Regions from separate parts of the Streptacidiphilus sp. MAP12-16 genome, predicted to be linked through region 1. Evidence: riboswitches for the same ligand, from Rfam matches in the RefSeq annotation. Region 1 holds a riboswitch; the other holds the start of a gene.

The links. A riboswitch is a leader RNA that binds a small molecule or an ion and turns the genes downstream of it on or off. The one in region 1 is predicted to bind glycine.
Region 2: another riboswitch for glycine. It lies ahead of gcvP (aminomethyl-transferring glycine dehydrogenase); the one in region 1 lies ahead of gcvT (glycine cleavage system aminomethyltransferase GcvT).

The regions. Positions count from the first base shown of each region.
Region 1 is NZ_JBGCBY010000016.1:38,239-43,319, forward strand. Features, by position in the region: gene glyA (serine hydroxymethyltransferase) at 1-1,147, opposite strand, end outside; gene gcvH (glycine cleavage system protein GcvH) at 1,320-1,697, opposite strand; gene gcvT (glycine cleavage system aminomethyltransferase GcvT) at 1,775-2,902, opposite strand; glycine riboswitch at 3,105-3,230, opposite strand; gene ABIA33_RS21595 (enhanced serine sensitivity protein SseB) at 3,391-4,203, shown strand; gene ABIA33_RS21600 (enhanced serine sensitivity protein SseB C-terminal domain-containing protein) at 4,295-5,059, shown strand.
Region 2 is NZ_JBGCBY010000021.1:139,551-144,631, forward strand. Features, by position in the region: gene gcvP (aminomethyl-transferring glycine dehydrogenase) at 1-2,544, opposite strand, end outside; glycine riboswitch at 2,740-2,831, opposite strand; gene ABIA33_RS26070 (DUF2382 domain-containing protein) at 2,988-4,262, shown strand; gene ABIA33_RS26075 (DNA polymerase IV) at 4,330-5,081, opposite strand, start outside.

The DNA.
Region 1 (5,081 bases):
TGAAGTCGGTGGGGCCGAAGCCGCGGGTGGCCAGGGCGGGGGCGCCGATGCGTAGGCCGGAGGTGACCATGGGGGGTCGGGGGTCGAAGGGGACGGCGTTGCGGTTGACGGTGATGCCGACCGAGTGGAGGCGGTCTTCGGCCTGTTGGCCGTCGAGTTCGGAGTGGCGCAGGTCGACCAGGACCAGGTGGACGTCGGTGCCGCCGGTCAGGACGGAGATGCCGGCGGCGGTGGCGTCGGGTTGGGTGAGGCGGTCGGCCAGGATGCGGGCGCCGTGAAGGGTGCGCTGCTGGCGGTCCTTGAACTCGTCGGTGGCGGCGACCTTGAAGGCGACGGCCTTGGCGGCGATGACGTGTTCGAGGGGGCCGCCCTGTTGGCCGGGGAAGACCGCGGAGTTGATCTTCTTGGCCCATTCCTGGGTGGACAGGATGACGCCGCCGCGTGGTCCGCCGAGGGTTTTGTGGGTGGTGGTGGTGACTACGTCGGCGTAGGGGACGGGGTTGGGGTGCAGGCCGGCGGCGACCAGGCCGGCGAAGTGGGCCATGTCGACCATGAGCAGGGCGCCGACGCTGTCGGCGATGCGGCGGAAGGCGGGGAAGTCGAGTTGGCGGGGGTAGGCGGACCAGCCGGCGATGATGAGTTGGGGTTGGTGTTCCTTGGCGAGGCGTTCGACCTCGTCCATGTCGACCAGGTTGGTCTGGGGGTCGACGTGGTAGGCGGCGACGTTGTAGAGCTTGCCGGAGAAGTTGATGCGCATGCCGTGGGTCAGGTGGCCGCCGTGGGCCAGGTCCAGTCCCAGGATGGTGTCGCCGGGTTTGATCATGGCGAACATGGCGGCGGCGTTGGCGGAGGCGCCGGAGTGGGGTTGGACGTTGGCGGCCTCGGCGCCGAACAGTGCCTTGACCCGGTCGATGGCGAGTTGTTCGACGACGTCGACGTGCTCGCAGCCGCCGTAGTAGCGCCGGCCGGGGTAGCCCTCGGCGTACTTGTTGGTCAGTACCGAGCCCTGTGCTTCCAGGACCGCCACCGGGGCGAAGTTCTCGGAGGCGATCATCTCCAGGGTGGACTGCTGGCGGTGCAGCTCGGCGTCCACAGCCGCCGCGACCTCCGGGTCGAGCGAATGCAGGGACTGGTTCAGAACCGTCATGGTGTGTGTTCCCTCACAAGGCCGGGCGCGAAGCGCCACGGAAGGGGGTGGTGGTCGGGCGACAGAAAGGGGAGGGCGCGAAGCGCCACGGAAGGGGGTGGTGGTCGGGCGACAGAAAGGGGAGGGCGCGAAGCGCCACGGAAGGGGGTGGTGGTCGGGCGACGGGAGGGGGCTAGGCGCCGGTGTGGGCGGAGTACTCGTCGGCGGACAGTAGGCCCTCGGGAGTGCCGTCGAGGCGGATCTTGAACAGCCAGCCCTCGGTGAAGGGGGCGGAGTTCACCAGCGCGGGGTCGTCCACCACGGCCTGGTTGGCCTCGACGATCTCGCCGCTCGCGGGGGAGTAGAGGTCGCTGACCGACTTGGTCGACTCCAGTTCGCCGCAGGTCTCGCCCGCGGTCACGGTCTGGCCGACCTCGGGGAGCTGCACATAGACGACGTCGCCGAGCGCGTCGGCGGCGAAGGCGGTGATGCCCACGGTCGCCACGCCGTCCTCGACGGCCGTCAGCCACTCGTGTTCCTTGCTGTACGTGAGGTGCTGGGGGTTGCTCATGACGGTGATTCTCCAGGATGAGATGGGGGTACGGCGAAACCACCCCGTGGCGGGGCGGGGCGATCGACGGAGCAGGTTCAGCGGGCGCGCTTGTAGAACGGCAGGGCCACGACCTCGACCGGCTCGTGCGTGCCGCGCACGTCCACGGCGACGGTCGTGCCCGGCGCGGCGTGCGCGGCGTCGACGTAGGCCATCGCGATCGGCTTGCCCAGGGTGGGGGAGGGTGCGCCGGAGGTGATCGAGCCGATGATGGTGCCGGCACCGTCCGCGGTGACCACGTTCATCTCGGCCCGGGGCACCCGGCGCCCGGGGGAGACCAGGCCGACCAAAACCCGCGGGGGAGTGGCGGCGGCCTGCTCGGCGGCCTTCTCCAGCGCGGCGCGGCCGACGAAGTCACCGTCGTTGGTCGTCTTGTCGAAGCGGACGACCCGGCCCAGGCCGGCGTCGAAGGGGGTGAGCGCGGTGGTGAGCTCGTGGCCGTACAGCGGCATGCCGGCTTCCAGCCGCAGTGTGTCGCGGCAGGACAGGCCGCAGGGAACCAGGCCGCGATCGGCCCCGGCAGCGGTCAGCTCGGCCCAGAGGTGCTCCGCGTCGGCCGGGGCGACGAAGAGCTCGAAGCCGTCCTCGCCGGTGTAGCCGGTACGGGCCAGCAGTGCCGGCCGGCCGGCCACCGTGGCCGGCAGCGAGGTGTAGTACTTCAGGGCGGGCAGGTCGGAGTCCGTGAGCGGGCTCAGGATCGCGGTGGCCTCGGGGCCCTGGATCGCGATCAGCGCGTAGGCGTCGCGGTCGTCGCGGACGGCGGCGTCGAAGGAGCCGGCCCGGGCGGTGATCTCGTCCAGGACCAGTTGGGCGTTGGACGCGTTCGCGACGACCAGGAACTCGGTCTCGCCGGTGCGGTAGACGATCAGGTCGTCGAGGATGCCGCCGTCAGCCGCGCAGATCATGGTGTAGCGGGCGCGGTTCAGGCCCAGCGCCGAGACGAAGCCGACCAGCGCGTGGTCCAGCAGTTCCCCGGCCTGCGGGCCGGTCACGGTGATCTCGCCCATGTGGGAGAGGTCGAACAGGCCGGCCCGGGTGCGCACGGCGTTGTGCTCCTCGCGCTCGCTGCCGTACCGCAGCGGCATGTCCCAGCCCGCGAAGTCGGTCATGGTCGCGCCGAGGGAGCGATGGACGGAGTCCAGCGCGGTGAGTCGGAGATCGGACATAGGGGGCTCCTAGAGCTCTCAGGACGTGCTCACGACCTGCGGGGGAACGCAGGGCATGCTGCGGCAGGGCCTCCCCCTCTGTCGTCGCAACCTGAGAGCTTCACCGCGTCCTCCACCCGAAGCAGGGGGCATGAACGCGGCTTGCACCGTGGGTGGGGCATGGCTGCGGACTAACCGCGGCCTGACCGCTTTCCAGATGTGCCTCGCCCGTGCGGTAGCTGTGCCTGAGAGATTCCGGGGAGGGCTTGCTCCTTCGGCGCCGACTGCGACCTCTGTCCGCTGGAACTCCTGGGAACAGGGGTCGGCCTGGCTCTCCCGCGCGGGTTTGAACGGCCGGTGTGGAGTTGTTGGTCGCGCTCATCATGGCATGGAGTACTGGCGGCGCGCAGCACGCCCTTGCCCGGGCGCGCCCCTCGACTCACCCGGGCTCGATATCCTGCGGCGAACCAGTCTGCGGCGGACCAGTGCGGAGAACGGCGGTAGCAGCGATGCAGCACCCGGTGGACAGCGTGGGCATCCCGGCCCAGCCCGGTACGGACAGCGGGGTCGGCGAAGGCCTCGGCGGCTGGCCGGCGAACGAGCTGGAGCGCGTGCTCGTCGCCGCCATCGGCGACCCGGGCGCGACTCCCCGCGTGGTGGAGGTGCTGCGACGCAGCCAGGTCTGGGTCCCGCTGCCCGGCGGCGGGGGCTACGACGGGACAACCCTGGAACTGCCCACGACCGAGCTCGCCGGGCAGCCCTTCGTGCCGGTATTCAGCTCCGAGGACCAGTTCCGCCGGATTGCCGGGAACATGCCGTTCACGGTCGCTCCGGTGCGGGAACTCGCGCAGGGGATGCCGCTGGGCGTGGGCATCGTGGTGAATCCCGAAGGCGCGGTGGGGGTGCCGATCCCGGCGGCGGGAGTCGCCGAGCTGTGCGGGGGCGGCGGCGAGGCGCGCGCGCACCAAGGGGCGACGGGCGCGCGGGTGGGTCTGCGCCTGCCGGAACCGCACGAGGACCCGCTGGACTTCCTGACCGTGGCCGTGGGTGAACTCGCCTACACGCCCGTCGTGCTGACGGCGCGTCGAGCCCTGGTGCAGGTCGAGGGCGAGCGCGAGAAGCTCTTCGTCGGCGTCGAACTGGACCGCTGGCAGCCCGCCGACCAGGAGGCCGTGACGCAGGCCCTGGGACGGGCCCTGGGCGCCGTGCCGCTGCCCTGGGAGCTGGGGATCGTCCTGCTGGACATCGCCCAGGACCCGGTCGGGGACTGGATGCTCACCGCCGCCGCACCGTTCTTCGAACGGAACCCCGCAGGGCACTAGGCTGGCCGCTCGGGCACGCAGGGGGCGTCCGGCAGAGCAGGGCAAGGCAGGGCAGGGCACGGCAGAGTCGGGGTCGGCAGGCAGGGAGAGGGTGGCAGTGGTCCAGTCAGGCGGCGGGGGCGCCATCGAGCAGGCGCTGCGGGAGGTGGCTCCGGGGCGCTACGACGCCTACGAGCGGCTGCTGCGCGCCGTCGGCGAGGGCCAGGTGGTGATGCTGCTCTGGCACGGCGAGCCCGGACGCCCCGACGCGCAGTACGGGAACATGGAGGTCGGCGGGTTCGGCTACGCGCCCTGCGTGACCTCCGCCGAGCAGATCTCCGCCAGCGGCTGGTCCCGGGCGTACCAGGTGATGAGCGGTCGCGAGATCGCGGCCTCGCTCTACCGCGAGCGCTGGGGACTGTGGCTGAACCCCCATCAGCCGGGTGGCGGGGTCGGCCTGCCCTGGGCCGACCTGCGCCGTATCGCCGGCGGCCTGGACCGGCTGCCGGCCGGGCCGCTCCGGATCAGCGAGCCCCAGGTCGCGGCCGACCAGTTCTATGCCCTGCTCACCCAGGCCGCCTCGGGGACGCCGGCGGTCCGCTCGCTGCGCCGGGCGTGGGTCCAACCCGCCTGGGGGGACCCGTATCTGGTGATCGGTCTGGATCTGTACGACTCCAGCCCGCCCGCGGTCGAGTCGGTGCGGCTGATGATGCAGCACGCCCTCCCCGGGGTTCCGCAGGGAGTCGCGGTATCGACCGTCGCGATGTCCGATCCGTACGACCCGGTGGCGCAGTGGCTCCAGGTGCGCATGGCGCCGTTCTTCCAGCGCACCCTCGCCGCCCCGGGCGGGTACGGCTATCCCTACACCGGCCGGTAACGCCCCGGCCCGGACCGAGTCG
Region 2 (5,081 bases), on a different contig from region 1:
TGCGTGGAAGCCGTAGTCGATCAGGCGCTTGGCGACGTCGTCGACGCTGACCCCGGCCGACTTGGCCAGCGGGCGCAGGTCGATGATGCACTCGTGCGCGACCAGCCCGGCCGGGCCGGTGTAGAGCACGGGGTAGTACGGCGCGAGGCGCTTGGCGATGTAGTTGGCGCTGAGCACCGCCACCTGGGTGGCGCGCTTCAGTCCCTCGCCGCCCATCAGCCGCACGTACGACCACGAGATCGGCAGGATCGCCGCCGAGCCCCAGGGCGCCGCCGAGATCGGGCCGACACCGGTCGCCGGGCCCGCCGAGGGCTGCAGCGGGTGGTTCGGCAGGTACGGCGCGAGGTGCTCGCGCACCGCGACCGGGCCGACGCCGGGGCCGCCGCCGCCGTGCGGGATGCAGAAGGTCTTGTGCAGGTTCAGGTGCGAGACGTCGCCGCCGAACTTGCCCGGCTTGGCCAGACCGACCATCGCGTTGAGGTTGGCGCCGTCGACGTAGACCTGGCCACCGGCCTCGTGCACGGTGGCGCAGATGTCGGCGATGTTCTCCTCGAACACGCCGTGCGTGGACGGGTAGGTGACCATCAGCACGGACAGCTGGTCGCGGTGCTGCTCGATCTTGGCGTGCAGGTCCTCGATGTCCACGTCGCCGTCGACGAGGGTCTTGACGACGACCACGCGCATTCCGGCCATCACGGCGCTGGCGGCGTTGGTGCCGTGCGCCGAGGAGGGGATCAGGCAGACGTCACGGCCGGTGTCGCCGTTGGCGTGGTGGTAGGCGCGGACCGCGAGCAGACCCGCGAGCTCGCCCTGGGACCCGGCGTTGGGCTGGATGCTGACCTTGTCGTAGCCGGTGAGCTCGGCCAGGCGGTCCTCCAGCTCGTGGATCAGCGTCAGGTAGCCCGCCGCCTGCTCCTCCGGTGCGAACGGGTGCACGTCGGCGAACTCCGGCCAGGTGACCGGCTCCATCTCGGTGGTCGCGTTGAGCTTCATGGTGCAGGAACCCAGCGGGATCATGCCCCGGTCCAGCGCGTAGTCCTTGTCGGCGAGCTTGCGCAGGTAGCGCAGCATCCCGGTCTCGGAGCGGTGCGCGTGGAACACCGGGTGGGTGAGGTAGTCCTCGCTGCGGCGCAGCGCCTCGGGCAGCTTCTCGCCCGCCGCGGCCTCCAGCGCGTCGACGTCGCCCGCCGGAACGCCGAAGGCGGTCCAGACGGCGGCCAGGTCGGCGCGGGTGGTGGTCTCGTCGCAGGCGATGCCGACCAGGTCGGCGTCCACCAGGCGCAGGTTCACGCCGACGGCGCGGGCGGCCTCGACGACCTCGGCGGCGCGGCCGGCGACCCGCGCGGTGACGGTGTCGAAGAAGGCGTCGTGGACGACCTCGACGCCGCCCGCGCGCAGGCCCTCGGCCAGCACGGAGGCGTAGCGGTGGGTGCGGGTGGCGATCGCCCGCAGCCCGTCCGGGCCGTGGTACACGGCGTACATGGAGGCCATGACCGCGAGCAGCACCTGCGCGGTGCAGATGTTGCTGGTGGCCTTCTCACGGCGGATGTGCTGCTCGCGGGTCTGCAGCGCGAGCCGGTAGGCGCGGTTGCCGTCGACGTCGACGGACACGCCGACCAGGCGGCCGGGCAGGCTGCGCGCGTACTCGGCTCGGACGGCCATGTAGCCGGCGTGCGGTCCGCCGAAGCCCATCGGGACGCCGAAGCGCTGGGTGGTGCCAATAGCGATGTCCGCGCCCAGCGCGCCGGGGGAGGTCAGCAGGGTCAGCGCGAGCAGGTCGGCGGAGACGGCGACGATCGCGCCCAGGCCGTGGGCCTGCTCGACGACCGGCGCGAGGTCGCGGACGGCGCCGGAAGCACCCGGGTACTGCAGCAGCACACCGAAGACGCCGCGCTCGACCAGCTCGGCGGGGATGCCCGCACTGAGGTCGGCGACGACGGTCTCAACACCCTGCGGCTCCGCGCGGGTCTGGATCACGGCGATGGTCTGCGGCAGCGCGTCGGCGTCGATGACGAAGACCCCGCCCTTTACCTTGCCGACGCGACGCGCGAGGGCGACAGCCTCGGCGGCGGCGGTGCCCTCGTCCAGCAGCGAGGCACCGGCGGTGGGGAGCCCGGTCAGGTCGGAGACCACGGTCTGGAAGTTGATCAGGGCTTCCAGGCGACCCTGGGAGATCTCCGGCTGGTACGGGGTGTAGGCGGTGTACCAGGAGGGGTTCTCCAGCACGTTGCGCAGGATCACCGGCGGGGTGAAGGTGCCGTGGTAGCCCAGGCCGATCATGGAACGCAGCACCTGGTTGCGGCCGGCCAGTGAGCGCAGCTCGGCCAGCACCTCGGCCTCGGAGCGGGCGGCGGGCAGGTCCAGCGCCTCGATGCTGCGGATCGCGCCGGGGACCGCGGCGGCCGTGAGCTCGTCCAGGCTGGCGTAGCCGACGTGGGCCAGCATCTTCGCCTGCGCCCCGGCGTCGGGGCCGATGTGGCGCCGTTCGAAGAGGTCCTGGTCGAAGGGGCTGGAATGCGCAAGCCCGGCGAGGGGGGATGTCATGGCTGGGGAGCCTCCTGGTCTGACCCGGTTGGCACCATGGGTGCCGGGACGACCTCCCCCTCTGTCATGGAACCTGAGAGCTTCACCGGCCGCCACCGTGCGTCATGCACGACAGCCGCCGGTTTTCACCGTCGGTGAGGGCTTGCCCGGTGTGCACTTGCGTACACCCGACCCTGCCCTGCTTTCCAGAGTGACCTCGCGCGCGCGGTACGGATGCCTGAGAGATTCCGGGGAGGAGTTGCTCCTTCGGCGCCACAGCGGTGTGCGGGCTCTCCCGCGCACGCTCGACCGGTCGACGCCAGGGTACCAGCGAGCGCATGCGCGACATCGAATGGACCAACGACACACCCGCATGGCTCCGGGCATTCGACAAATCGATCTTTGTGCCTTTTCGTATGAGTTGACCGTATTGCCCCGAGCCCGCCGTGAGGAGTGGACGAGCCGTGCAGACCGAGATCGACCCCAGGGACCTGATCGGCCACAAGGCTGTGGACCGCCACGGCGACAAGATCGGCACCGTGGACGAGGTGTACCTCGACGACGCCACCGGCCAGCCCGAGTGGGCAGCCGTCCGGACCGGGCTCTTCGGTCGTGATGCCTTCGTGCCGCTGACCAGCAGCGAGTTCGTCAGCGACGAGTTGCGCGTGCCCTACGACAAGTCCAAGGTCAAAGACTCCCCCGATTTCGGCGTGGGCCAGCACCTGTCACCGGCACAGGAGTTGCAGCTCTACCGCTACTACGGCCTGGACGTCCCGGCGGGCGAGGGCGCGAACAGCGGTTCCGGACTGCACAACCGCAACGGCAGCGGGGTCGCCGCCCCTGCGGCCACGGCGGCCACGGCGGTCACCGCGGCCACGACCGCCACGACCATGCCTTCGGCGGCCCACACCGAGGCGCCGCCGCGGGCTGCCGCGGACACCAGCCGTACCGCGGCGTTCATGGCTGCTCCGGCTCCTGCACCGGCTGCGGCTCCTGCTCCGGCTCCGGCTCCTGCACCGGCTACGGCACCGGCTCCGACGGCCGCGCACGCGCACGTACCGCATCCGGACCTCTACGCCAACCCGCTGACCGACCACCCCAGCGGTCCCAAGCCCGGTGCCATCGTGCCCGACCTGGCCAAGGCGGCGGCCCCCGCGGTCGACCCGGGACAGGTCGGCGTGCCCGAGCCGATTGAGTTCGTCTGCCGCGAGGAGCGGCTCGACATCGCCACCGAGTGGCATGTTCTCGGGCGGGCCCGGCTGCGCAAGTACGTGACCTCCGAGCAGGTGGAGCGCCGGGTACCGGTGATCCGGGAGCGGATCCGGGTGGAGCGGGTGCCGGTGACCGCGGAGGAGCGCGCACAGCTGTCGGACCAGGAGATCTCGGAGAGCACCGAGGAGGTCACCCTGCACGAGCAGCGGGTGATCGTCCGCAAGGCGGTCGTTCCGGTGGAGCGGATCCGGCTGGTGACGGAGCGGTTCACCGAGGAGGAGGTGGTCCGGGACGAGGTGCACCGCGAGCACATCCAGGTCCACGACAGCACCCGCCCCGACGAGCCGACCCCGGTCCAGGACAGTGCGATGTCCGCGCCGTCGGCGGGCTCCTCCGTACCCTCTGCCGCGTCCGCTCCGGCGCCGCACTCCGCCCCGCCCGCACCCTCAGCGTCCTCCGCGCCCTCCATGGCTCCGTCGGGGCCGCCCGCGCAGCCTGATCTCCCCGGCCACGCCCTACGTGCCTAGCGGTTGCCCAAGAGCCCCGACCGACCACACGGGGGTAAGGGCAGACGGGCGAACTGCCCGTCTCCCCTCACCCGTCTCCGCCCGCGCTCTCCTCCCGATCGGCGCGCGCGATCGACAGCGGTTCCGCCGGATCGAGCGCGGGATTGTCCACCGCGAAGGTGCGGACCCGGCCAGGTTTTGACCAGGGGATCTCAAAGCGCACCGTCACCCGGCCCACACCGCTGCCCTGCACCCAGCCGTGCCCGTACTCGACGTGGTGCGCGTCCTGTCCCGGCATCCACCGCCGTGCGCCGGTGTCCCCCGCGGCGCCGGGGAAGGCGCCCGGGTGGAACGCCCGGGGGCCGGCAGGCCCGCCGTAGGCCGCCGCAGCGCCACTGTCCGCCTCTTCGGCCCCTGCGGTGCCGGCCGCCGTGCCGCGCGCTGCTTCTGTGTCTCCCTCAGCCTCCGCCGCTTCCGCTTCCGCCGACGCCTCCGCCGCTTCCTCTGCCTCGCGTTGGGCCTGGGCGAACAGGTCCTCCTGGGTGAAGTCCGCGAGTCCGGAGACGCCGACGCCCAGCAGTCGCACTCCCCCGGTGAGCTCGACCTGCTCCAGCAGCCGCCGGGCCACCCCCGCGATCACCAGCGGATCGTCCGTGGGCGCGGGCAGCGTCTCCGATCGGGTCAGCGTGGAGAAGTCGAAGCGCCGTACCTTGATCACCACGGTCCGCCCCGACTTCGCCGCACTACGCAGCCGCCGCACGCAGCGGTCGGCGAGCCGGTCGAGCTCGAACCTGATCCGCTCCCGGTCTGCCAGGTCCACCTCGAAGGTGTCCTCCACCG